3 regions of the Mycobacterium sp. IDUB_39 genome follow, and region 3 is predicted to be linked to each of the others. Evidence: predicted binding sites of a transcription regulator. Region 3 holds the regulator's gene; each other region holds the start of a gene.

Region 1 (3,275 bases), on a different contig from region 3:
CGGTTGGCGATACGCGGCGTCCCCCGCGAGCGTCGGGCGATCTCCGAACCCGCCTCGGCACCCAGTTCGATGCCGAGGATGCCCGCCGACCGCAGCAGCACTCGTTCGAGTTCGACTGGCTCATAGAAGTCCATGTGGGCGGTGAATCCGAACCGGTCACGCAGCGGACCGGTCAGTGCGCCAGAGCGGGTGGTTGCGCCAACGAGTGTGAACGGGGCGACCTCGAGCGGGATCGACGTCGCCCCCGGACCCTTGCCGACGACGACGTCGACACGGAAGTCCTCCATCGCGAGGTACAGCATTTCCTCGGCGGGGCGCGCGATGCGGTGAATCTCGTCGATGAACAGGACGTCGTGCTCGACGAGGTTGGACAGCATCGCGGCCAGATCTCCTGCGCGTTCCAGCGCCGGACCCGACGTCACGCGCAGGGCGGTGCCCAACTCGGCGGCGATGATCATCGCCAGCGATGTCTTGCCCAGCCCCGGCGGTCCCGACAACAGGATGTGATCCGGTGTGCCACCACGATTCTTGGCGCCCTCAAGGACGAGTTGCAGCTGCTCGCGGACGCGCGGCTGGCCGATGAACTCATTCAGTGAGCGGGGCCGCAGGCTCGCGTCGATATCCCCCTCGCCCACTGTGAGCGCGGGTGAGACGTCGCGCTCGAGATCCTCGGTCGCGCCGTCGTCGTCACCGTCGAACCGACTCATTTCCTGCCCAACATCGATAGCGCGGCGCGCAGCGCGCTCTGGGTCGTCGCATCGGGATCACCGGCCAGCACCTTGTCCGTGGCCTCCTCGGCCTGCTTGGCGGCGAAGCCGAGCCCGATGAGCGCGTCCACAACGGGACCACGAATGGCGCGTCCCCCGGCCAGCGCGACACCACCGGGCGTCACCGGGCCGATCTTGTCGCGAAGCTCCAATACCATGCGCTCGGCGCCGCGCTTGCCTATCCCCGGAACCCGCGTCAGTGCCGTGACATCGCCATCGGCGAGGGCTTGCCGCAGGGCCTGCGCGTCGTAGACCGCCAGCGTCGCCAGCGCGATCTTCGGCCCCACCCCGGACACGCCGAGAAGTGTGCTGAACAGGTCCCGGGCATCGCCGTCCGCGAAGCCGTACAGCGTCATCGAGTCCTCGCGCACGATCATCGCGATGATGAGCCTGGCCTCGGTTCCACGCCGCAGCGTGGCCAGTGTGGACGGTGTCGCCATGACCTTGTAGCCGACGCCCGCGGCCTCGATCACCGCGTGGTCGAGGGCGATGTCAACGACCTCACCACGCACCGAGGCGATCACGTCGCGCTCCCTGACATCCGCGCGGGAGCGGCCTTGAGCTTGGCCTTGTACTTGCGTTTCTGCTCGGCGGCCATGGCCTCCGCCGCCGCCATCCGCGCGATCATCGGCGCCCTCCAACAGTGACAGATCGCCAGCGCCAGCGCGTCGGCAGCGTCGGCCGGTGTCGGTTTGCTCTGTAGCGCAAGGATTCTCGTCACCATCGTGGTGACCTGATCCTTGTCAGCCCGCCCGTTGCCGGTAACCGCGGCCTTCACCTCGCTCGGCGTGTGGAAGTGCACGTCGATATCCCGCTTGGCGGCGGCGAGCGCGATCACTCCCCCGGCCTGCGCGGTACCCATCGCAGTGGGCGCGTTCTGGTTCGCGAAAACCCGCTCAATAGCGACGACGTCGGGCAGGTGGGTGTCCATCCAGTGCTCGACGGTGTCGCTGATGGTGAGCAGGCGCTTGTGCAGCGGCTGATCGGATGGAGTGCGGACCACGTCGACGTCGAGAGCGGTGACCTGTCGCCCGCGCCCACTCTCGATGACGGACAGCCCGCAACGGGTCAGGCCCGGGTCGACGCCCATCACACGCACGCGATCTCCTCCGTCTCTAGAACAGCTGTTCGATAGCGTAACCGTCGGGGGCGACGGTGCCGGGCAGGGACACGCCACCACCGTGCCGATGTGACGTCGGCTGCGGACGCGGCTACCGTCGATGGGGACCCGACCCCGATCCCTGGAGCTGAACTCACTCGATGCCCGCCGAGACCGATCTCGAGTCCGCAACGAATCTCGCCGTCACGCTGGCCTGGGTCTGCGGTGCCGCGGCGGCCGCCTACCTGCTGGGACTGATTGTCACCTGGGTGCTCATCCGCCTCGGGCGCCGCAGCGCGCTGGTACGCGATATCGCAGAGCTGACGCGCAGACCGCTGCGCGCCGCGCTCATGGTGTTCGCCGCCACGATTGCCGTTCAGCGCACCTCCGACCCGGTGGATAGCTGGCGCGGATGGGTGGATCACAGCCTGCTGATCCTCCTCATCGCGACCATGACCTGGCTGCTGATCAGCCTGGTCGAGGTCGCCGAGCGCCGGATCATCACCCGATACGGCGGCGGTGACAACGCCGAGATCACCGACGCCGACCGCCAGTGGCGACGGCTGCGGACCCAGGTGACGGTGCTGCGACGTCTTGCCACCGCCATCGTGGTGGTGCTCGGCATTGCGGCGATCTTCATGACGTTCCCGGCTTTCTCCGATATCGGCACCACGCTGTTCGCCTCAGCCGGTGTGTTGTCAGTGGTTGCCGGCCTTGCCGCGCAGACCTCGCTCGGAGCGGTGTTCGCCGGCATGCAGATCGCGTTCTCGGGCGCGATCCGGGTGGGCGATGTCGTCGAACTCGAGGAGGGCCGCTGGTGGGGCCGCATCGAGGAGATCACGCTGACCTACGTCGTCGTCAGGCTGTGGGATGAGCGGCGACTGGTCCTCCCGTGCACCTACTTCACCACCACACCGTTCGAGAACTGGACGCGCAGCGCCACCGAGATCATGGGCACCGTCGAGTTCGATGTCGACTTCTCGGTCCCTTTCCACGATATGCGCGCCGAACTCGACCGACTGCTTGCCTCGAGCGACCAGTGGGACGGCCGGCGCGGCGTGCTGCAGGTGACCGACGCCGTCGGCGGTGTGGTGCGCGTGCGGATCGTGGTCAGCGCCCCGAACGCGGGCGCGTTGTTCGATCTTCGATGCGAGGTGCGTGAGGGCATGGTCGATTGGGTGCAGCGCACGGGCGGCGTCGTGCCCACGCAGCGCATCGAACCCTCGACACCGGCGGCCGAGCCACAGATCCGGCGCAACGGCGGTGAGACGAAACGCGTTGGCGAGACGAAACGCGTTGGCTCGAGCCTGTTCTCCGGAAGCCCCGAGGCCGACGAGCGCGCGAAGGCGTTCGATGAGCACGCCGATGACGTCGAGGACGACCTGGTCAGGTCCAACGGGCGCGGCTGA
Region 2 (3,275 bases), 260 kb from region 3:
GAGCTGGCCGCCACGGTTGATGGCACCGCGCCCGAGCTGCTACTTGAGTCGCCGTTCGTCCTGATCGGCACGCACGAGCAGATGGCACAGACACTCGCCGACCGGCAGCGGCGGTTCGGCATCAGTTATTGGACGGTGTTCGACGAGCTGCCCGGACGCGCCTCGGCGCTGCCCGATCTCGCGAAGGTCATTGCACTGTTGCGGAATTGAGTGCTGCTGCGCGATTACGCGCGTGGGTGCGCCTGGTCGTGCACGGCGCGCAGCCGAGCGACGGTGACGTGCGTGTACAGCTGGGTGGTGGCCAGCGACGAGTGGCCCAGGAGCTCCTGAACGACGCGCAGGTCGGCACCGCCCTCGAGCAGGTGGGTTGCCGCACTGTGCCGCAGACCGTGGGGGCCGATATCGGGCGCACCGGCTACCGCAGCCATGGTTTGGTGCACGACGGTGCGCGCCTGACGCGGGTCGATACGTCCACCGCGGGCGCCGAGCAGCAGGGCTGGGCCGGACGCCGGGGTGGCCAGCGCGGTCCTGCCGTCGGAAAGCCATGCCGCCAAGGCTCTTCCGGCTGGCTCACCGAAGGGCACGGTGCGTTGCTTGTTGCCCTTGCCCAGCACCCTCAGCAGCCGCCGCGACGAGTCGACGTCATCGACGTCGAGACCGCACAGCTCGCTGACACGAATTCCGGTGGCGTACAGCATCTCCACGATGAGGCGGTCGCGTAGTGCGAGCGGGTCGCCCTGCTGGGCTCCTGAGGTCGCGGCATCCATGGCGTCGAGCGCCTGGTCCTGGCGTAGCACCGCGGGCAGTGTCCGATGCGCCTTGGGCACCTGCAAGCGCGTCGCCGGGTCGGTGTCGAGCAGGCCGCATCGCGACGCCCACGCGGTGAACGTCTTGACCGCCGAGGTGCGCCGAGCCAGCGTCGTACGAGCCGCGCCGCCGGAGGCCTGTGCCGAGAGCCAGGAGCGGAGCACGGGCAGCGTCAGTTCTGCCGGCCCGCCGTTGGGGTTCCGCTCTCGTACGAATGTGAACAGCGCCCTGAGATCGCCGAGGTAGGCACGGCGAGTGTGCTCGGATCGGCCGCGTTGCAGCGCGAGGTACTCGTCGAACTCCTCGAGCACCGCCTCGACCTGAACCGTCGTCACCTCACCACCGTTGCAGAGATTCGCCCGAGACCGCGTGAGGCGGTCGGGGGTGTGATGGTTTCGAGACTTTCCCATGCCACGCCCACCCGCGAGTGCGCGTGTCTGCGGGCGACACGCCGGTCTCAGATCCGACTCTGCGCGCGCTCACCAAATTGGCGAAAACTCTTCTGTCCCTTTGGTTTCACTAGTCACAAACCAGGCCAAACCTGTCGGTGCATCGAACTAGTGTTCGAGATATGTCAGTGGCGGAGTTGCATGACTACGAGGGCCCGGTCGCCGCGGCCCTCGACGTCCTCGACACCGCCCTCGATGACCTGGACCAGGCCTGCCTCGACACGATGAGCCACCGCCGACTCCTCGACGTCATGGACCGCCTGGAGCGGGTGAACCGCAGACTGCCCGTCACCGAGCAGCGCGTCCTCAACCGGCTGGCCGCTGAGGCCAACCCGCTCGAACTCGGTGACACCACCCTGCCAAGGCTGGTGGCATTCCGGTTGCGGATCAGCGTCAACGAGGCCAGCAAGCGCATCCGCTGCGCCGCCGACCTGGGCCCGCGCCACACCCTGACCGGCCAACCCCTGCCACCAGTGCTCGAGCACACCGCCGCCGCCCAGGCCCGCGGCCAGATCAACACCGAACACATCGCGATCATCCGCAAGTTCTTCGCCGACCTACCCGAGCACATCGACACCCACACTCGCCAGGACGCCGAGACCGATCTGGTGCGAGTGGCCGTCAAACAGAGCCCCGAGGGTCTGCGCAGTGCCACTGCTCTGCTGCTGGCGCTGCTACACCCCGACGGGGACTACACCGACACCGAACGCGACCGCCGCCGCGGCATCTCGATCGGCAACCAGGGCGCCGACGGGCTGAGCCGCATCAGCGGACACCTCACCCCACAGGCGCGGGCCACCCTCGAACCCATCTTCGCCAAATGGGGCAAGCCCGGCATGTGCAACCCCAACGACCCCACACCCACCATCGACGGCGAACCCACCGACGCCTCCATCGACGCCGATGACCGCACCCAATACCAACGCAACCACGACGCCCTACTCGCCATGGGCCGCAACCTGCTGTGCTCAGGACAGTTGGGTCAGCACCACGGGCTACCGACCACCATCATCGTCACCACCACCCTGCAGGAACTGGAATCCGGCACAGGCCACGCCATCACCGCCGGCGGCACCCGGCTACCCATGCGCGACCTGATCGCACAGGCCTCCCACTCTTTCCACTATCTGGCGGTGTTCGACAAGCACACCGAAGCGGCCCTCTACCTCGGGCGCACCCGCCGCTGCGCCACCGGCGCACAACGCGTCGTGCTCTACGCAAGAGACCGCGGCTGCACCCGCCCCGGCTGCACAGCATCGGGCTACAAATGCCAAGCCCACCACGCCGTCACGGACTGGAAGAACGGCGGCCAGACCAACATCGACGAACTGTCACTGGCCTGCGGACCCGACAACCGCCTCATCGAACAAACCCAGTGGATCACCCGAAAACGCAAAGACGGCCGCACCGAATGGATCCCACCCCCACACCTCGACACCGGCCAAGCCCGCACCAACGACCTGCACCACCCCGAACGCATGCTGCACCCACCCGAGGACGACGACCAAGACGGCGACCCCGTCTAGGTGACGGGCCGCAACACATCCGGTGTGAGGTCGGCGAGCGAACGGTAGCCGTCGATGCCCATGATGAGGTCCGCCTCGGCGAGGAGTGACCTCAGCACGTGCACCACTCCGTCGGTGCCACCCAAAGCCATGCCATAGGCGTAGGGCCGCCCGATGCCCACGGCCGTCGCACCGAGCGCCAGCGCCTTGACGATGTCGGCGCCGCTTCGGATACCCGAGTCGAACAGCACCGGCACTCCGTTGGCGGCCTCGACCACACCGGGTAGGCAGTCGATCGCGGGCAGTCCCCCATTGGCCTGTCTGCCACCGTGATTGGAGCAGTAGATGCCGTCGACGCCGTCGTCGATGGCGCGGCGTGCGTCATCAGGATGACAGATACCCTTCACCAGGAGGGGCAATGTGGTCAGGGATCGCAGCCAGGGCAGGTCCTCCCACGACAGTGAATTACCGAACCACGACACCCACTGGAGCACCGTGGCTTGCGGGTTCTCCT
Region 3 (3,275 bases):
CGGCGCGGACGGTGTCCTCGACCTGCTGAGCCAGCAGGTTCAGCGCGTCGTCGTCGACCTGTCGGCCCTGGCACGCCCGGCGGACGCCCTTGATCACCTTCTCCCGACTGAACGGTTCGGTGACCCCGCTGCGCTTGACGACCGCCAACACGGCGGTCTCGACGGTGGTGAAACGCTTGCCGCACTCCGGGCACGAGCGGCGGCGGCGGATGGCCTGCCCCTCATCGGCCTCACGGGAGTCGACCACTCGAGAGTCAGGGTGACGGCAGAACGGACAGTGCATCACCGCTCCTTCGCCGCCTATGACCAGCCCGGGCAACCCGGTCGCATACGAGCGTACCGTCGCACGGGCGCAGGGTTCACGGCGCACGGCGCACGTCAGCCCACGGGGGCGATAAGCGTCTGCCCGGCATCGACCGCGGCGGAATCCAATTCGTTGAGCTCACGGATCTGATCAACGACCGCACCGGTGGGCGCATCGGGGGCCACGCGACGGGCAAGCTGCTGCAGCGACTCCCCCATTTGCACCTGGACGACGGCCAGCTGGCCCGGCACGGGCTGGGGCACCTCGGGCGGGGCGCCGAACTGGGCCACTAGTCCGAGCCACACCGTGATGCCGGCTGCCATCAGCGCCAGCAGCACCGTCGTGACCGGTGTGATGGGCTTGCGGCGGTGCGAAGCCCGCGACATCAGAACGCCGGTGCCGCGGTACCGCAGCGGCTCCGCGGCCGGCCGACGGCGTTGCGGACCCCGCGACACATCGGGACGTCGCCGCACCGGGCGAGCGATGAGATCGGTCGGGTTCTCCCTGGTGATGATGGTCATCTTCGAGCCTTTCGGTGAAGCGGCGGAGCGTGTGTTCGCTTGTGTGTTCGAAATATAATCGATCAGGTGTTCGATGAATAGAACATGTGATCGAACTGTTGCAAACGATATCGGCGACCACCGACAAGTTCCGGCCATCGCGCGCCGCCTCCGACACGCGTCGAACACATGTTTGATTATCGGAGTTGACAGGACTAGATTCGCCAACATGAGTGACAGCAGCGACACACGAGACGGAAGCGACGACACACCTGTGCGCCGTGACGCCGCGCTGACCGAACGTCAGCGCACCATCCTCGAGGTCATCCGCAATTCGGTCACCACCAGGGGATATCCACCGAGCATCCGAGAGATCGGCGATGCCGTCGGCCTGACCTCGACGTCATCGGTCGCACACCAACTGCGCACGTTGGAGCGCAAGGGCTTCCTACGACGCGACGCCAACCGGCCCCGCGCGGTGGACGTGCGCGGTTCCGACGACATGGTGACCCCGATCGTGACCACCGACGTCGCCGGCTCAGACACGCTGCCCGAACCCACCTTCGTACCCGTTCTCGGCCGGATCGCCGCGGGTGGTCCGATCCTTGCCGAAGAGGCGGTGGAGGACGTCTTCCCCCTGCCGCGCGAACTCGTCGGCGAGGGATCGCTGTTCCTTCTCAAGGTCGTCGGCGAGTCGATGATCGACGCCGCGATCTGTGACGGCGACTGGGTGGTCGTGCGTCAGCAGAATGTGGCCGACAACGGCGACATCGTGGCCGCCATGATCGACGGCGAGGCAACGGTCAAGACGTTCAAGCGCACCCGGGGACAGGTCTGGCTGATGCCGCACAACCCGGTGTTCGACCCGATCCCCGGTAACGACGCGGCCATCCTGGGCAAGGTCGTCACCGTCCTCCGCAAGGTGTGACGGCGGTCAGCCGCGTCAGCCTCTGACGAAGCCGTTCGTCAGAGCGAATTCCTCACTGGCGAACCAAACCTCGGCCTTCACCCGGTCGTACTGCTCCGAGCCGGGTAGCCAGTACAGTCCCGTCTTGGTGTCAGCCTTGATCGGATATCCAGCAGGGGCACCATCACCCTCATCGGAGGCCAGCCGCAACGACGTCTGAGCCGGTGCGGGCTCATCGAGCTGTATGGCCGCATGCCGACCGCTGGGCGGCCCACTAACGGCCTCCGCCTCCTCTGGGCGAGCCTCCTCTGGATGATCCACCGCTGCGGGGTCGACCGCCTCGGCGGCGTCCGCGGCCTCGAGGTCATCGTCGACGGCCTCGGTGTCCTCCCAGACCTCCGAGGCCTCCGAGTCCTCCATGGTCTCCTCGTCGGTGGAGTCGCGCTCCTCGACGACGCTCACAATGAGGTTGGGCTTCGTGTCGATCGCGTCCTGATCGAGGGAGAATCCACCGTCCAACGAACGTGCGGCGGGAACCTCCGGCGGCACGGACGCGGCCGGGGTCGCGGGGCCACCGCCCTCGTCGTCCTTCGGCATCGCCCACGCGCTCAACGGCACGAAGGGCTGCTGCTGGCTGGCCGGTGTCGGGCCTGCTGACGGCATCGGGCCGGACGCGAAGTCGTTGCCCTCGTCGTCGTCATCGTGATCGTGATCGTCGTCGTGATCATGATCGTCACGATCGCCGTCGTCATAGTCGTCGTAGTCGTCGAAGCGGTCTATCGGTGCGCGGTCCTCACCGCGCCGCCGGTTCAGGATCACCGCGACGACCACGGCACCCACCAGGACGAGTACGGGTATGAGGGCGAGTGCCCACCACCACTTCTGATACCACGGCTGCCCGCCGTCATCGCTTGCCGGCCCGGTGGCCTGGGGGGCCCTCGGGGCGTCCTGACCGGGCACCGCGAGACCAGCGAGCGCGTTGGCCAGATTCGGCGGCTCGGTGGAGAACTCGTTGCTCGCACGATCGAACGTGATCGCCCCGTTGGCGAACTTCTGGGTGATCACATCGCCGTTTTCGGTCTGATCTGCGGTCGGCGCACCGAGATCGCCGGTCGCGCCGCCGAGTTTGGCCCAGGCCGCGTTCATCGCGCCGCGCACGATCACAGCGCCGAAGTCCGGCGTCCAGAAGATCACCGGCTCGTCGGGGGCGGCGAACTTCGCGATGCGACTGGCGGGGGCGAGACCACCATCGGCCTCGGAGGCGATCGGGAAGCCGAGGTCACTCGTCGGCCCGCCCACGCTCTCGTACTTCTCCAGCAGCTGGCCTGTGATCACATCGGCGCCGTGGTCGGGGCTGTAGAAGATCTTGCCGCCGCCGAACGCCTGCACCAGATTGCCGTCGCCGACAGGTTGCGGCGGTCCGTCGGGGGCGCCGAGTGGGCCAAGCGGCCCACCCGCGGCGCGCCGCGCCGCATTGATCTCCGACGTCGCGTCGCCCGGGATCTCGAGACCCTTGAGCTGATCGGCCAGCTCCGGCGGGGTGGTCGTGAAGGTCTTGGTGGCC

What was found. Region 3 encodes LexA, which represses DNA repair genes until DNA is damaged. Its sites were predicted from a motif close to CGAACANNTGTTCG; they were not measured.
Region 1: ruvC (crossover junction endodeoxyribonuclease RuvC) is a predicted target of LexA. The motif match lies at 1,885-1,898, and genes of this name have one in related genera.
Region 2: ACZY0X_RS22110 (HNH endonuclease signature motif containing protein) is a predicted target of LexA. The motif match lies at 1,361-1,374, and genes of this name have one in related genera.

What each region holds. Positions count from the first base shown of each region.
Region 1 is NZ_JBVAXF010000003.1:701,390-704,664, forward strand. Features, by position in the region: gene ruvB (Holliday junction branch migration DNA helicase RuvB) at 1-707, opposite strand, end outside; gene ruvA (Holliday junction branch migration protein RuvA) at 704-1,291, opposite strand; gene ruvC (crossover junction endodeoxyribonuclease RuvC) at 1,288-1,866, opposite strand; gene ACZY0X_RS15335 (mechanosensitive ion channel family protein) at 2,028-3,275, shown strand.
Region 2 is NZ_JBVAXF010000006.1:44,304-47,578, reverse strand. Features, by position in the region: partial or broken gene ACZY0X_RS22120 (TIGR03621 family F420-dependent LLM class oxidoreductase) at 1-210, shown strand, start outside; gene ACZY0X_RS22115 (tyrosine recombinase XerC) at 225-1,142, opposite strand; gene ACZY0X_RS22110 (HNH endonuclease signature motif containing protein) at 1,379-2,782, shown strand; gene ACZY0X_RS22105 (lactate 2-monooxygenase) at 2,779-3,275, opposite strand, start outside.
Region 3 is NZ_JBVAXF010000006.1:305,995-309,269, reverse strand. Features, by position in the region: gene nrdR (transcriptional regulator NrdR) at 1-283, opposite strand, end outside; gene ACZY0X_RS23410 (LysM peptidoglycan-binding domain-containing protein) at 379-825, opposite strand; gene lexA (transcriptional repressor LexA) at 1,034-1,732, shown strand; gene ACZY0X_RS23400 (LGFP repeat-containing protein) at 1,748-3,275, opposite strand, start outside.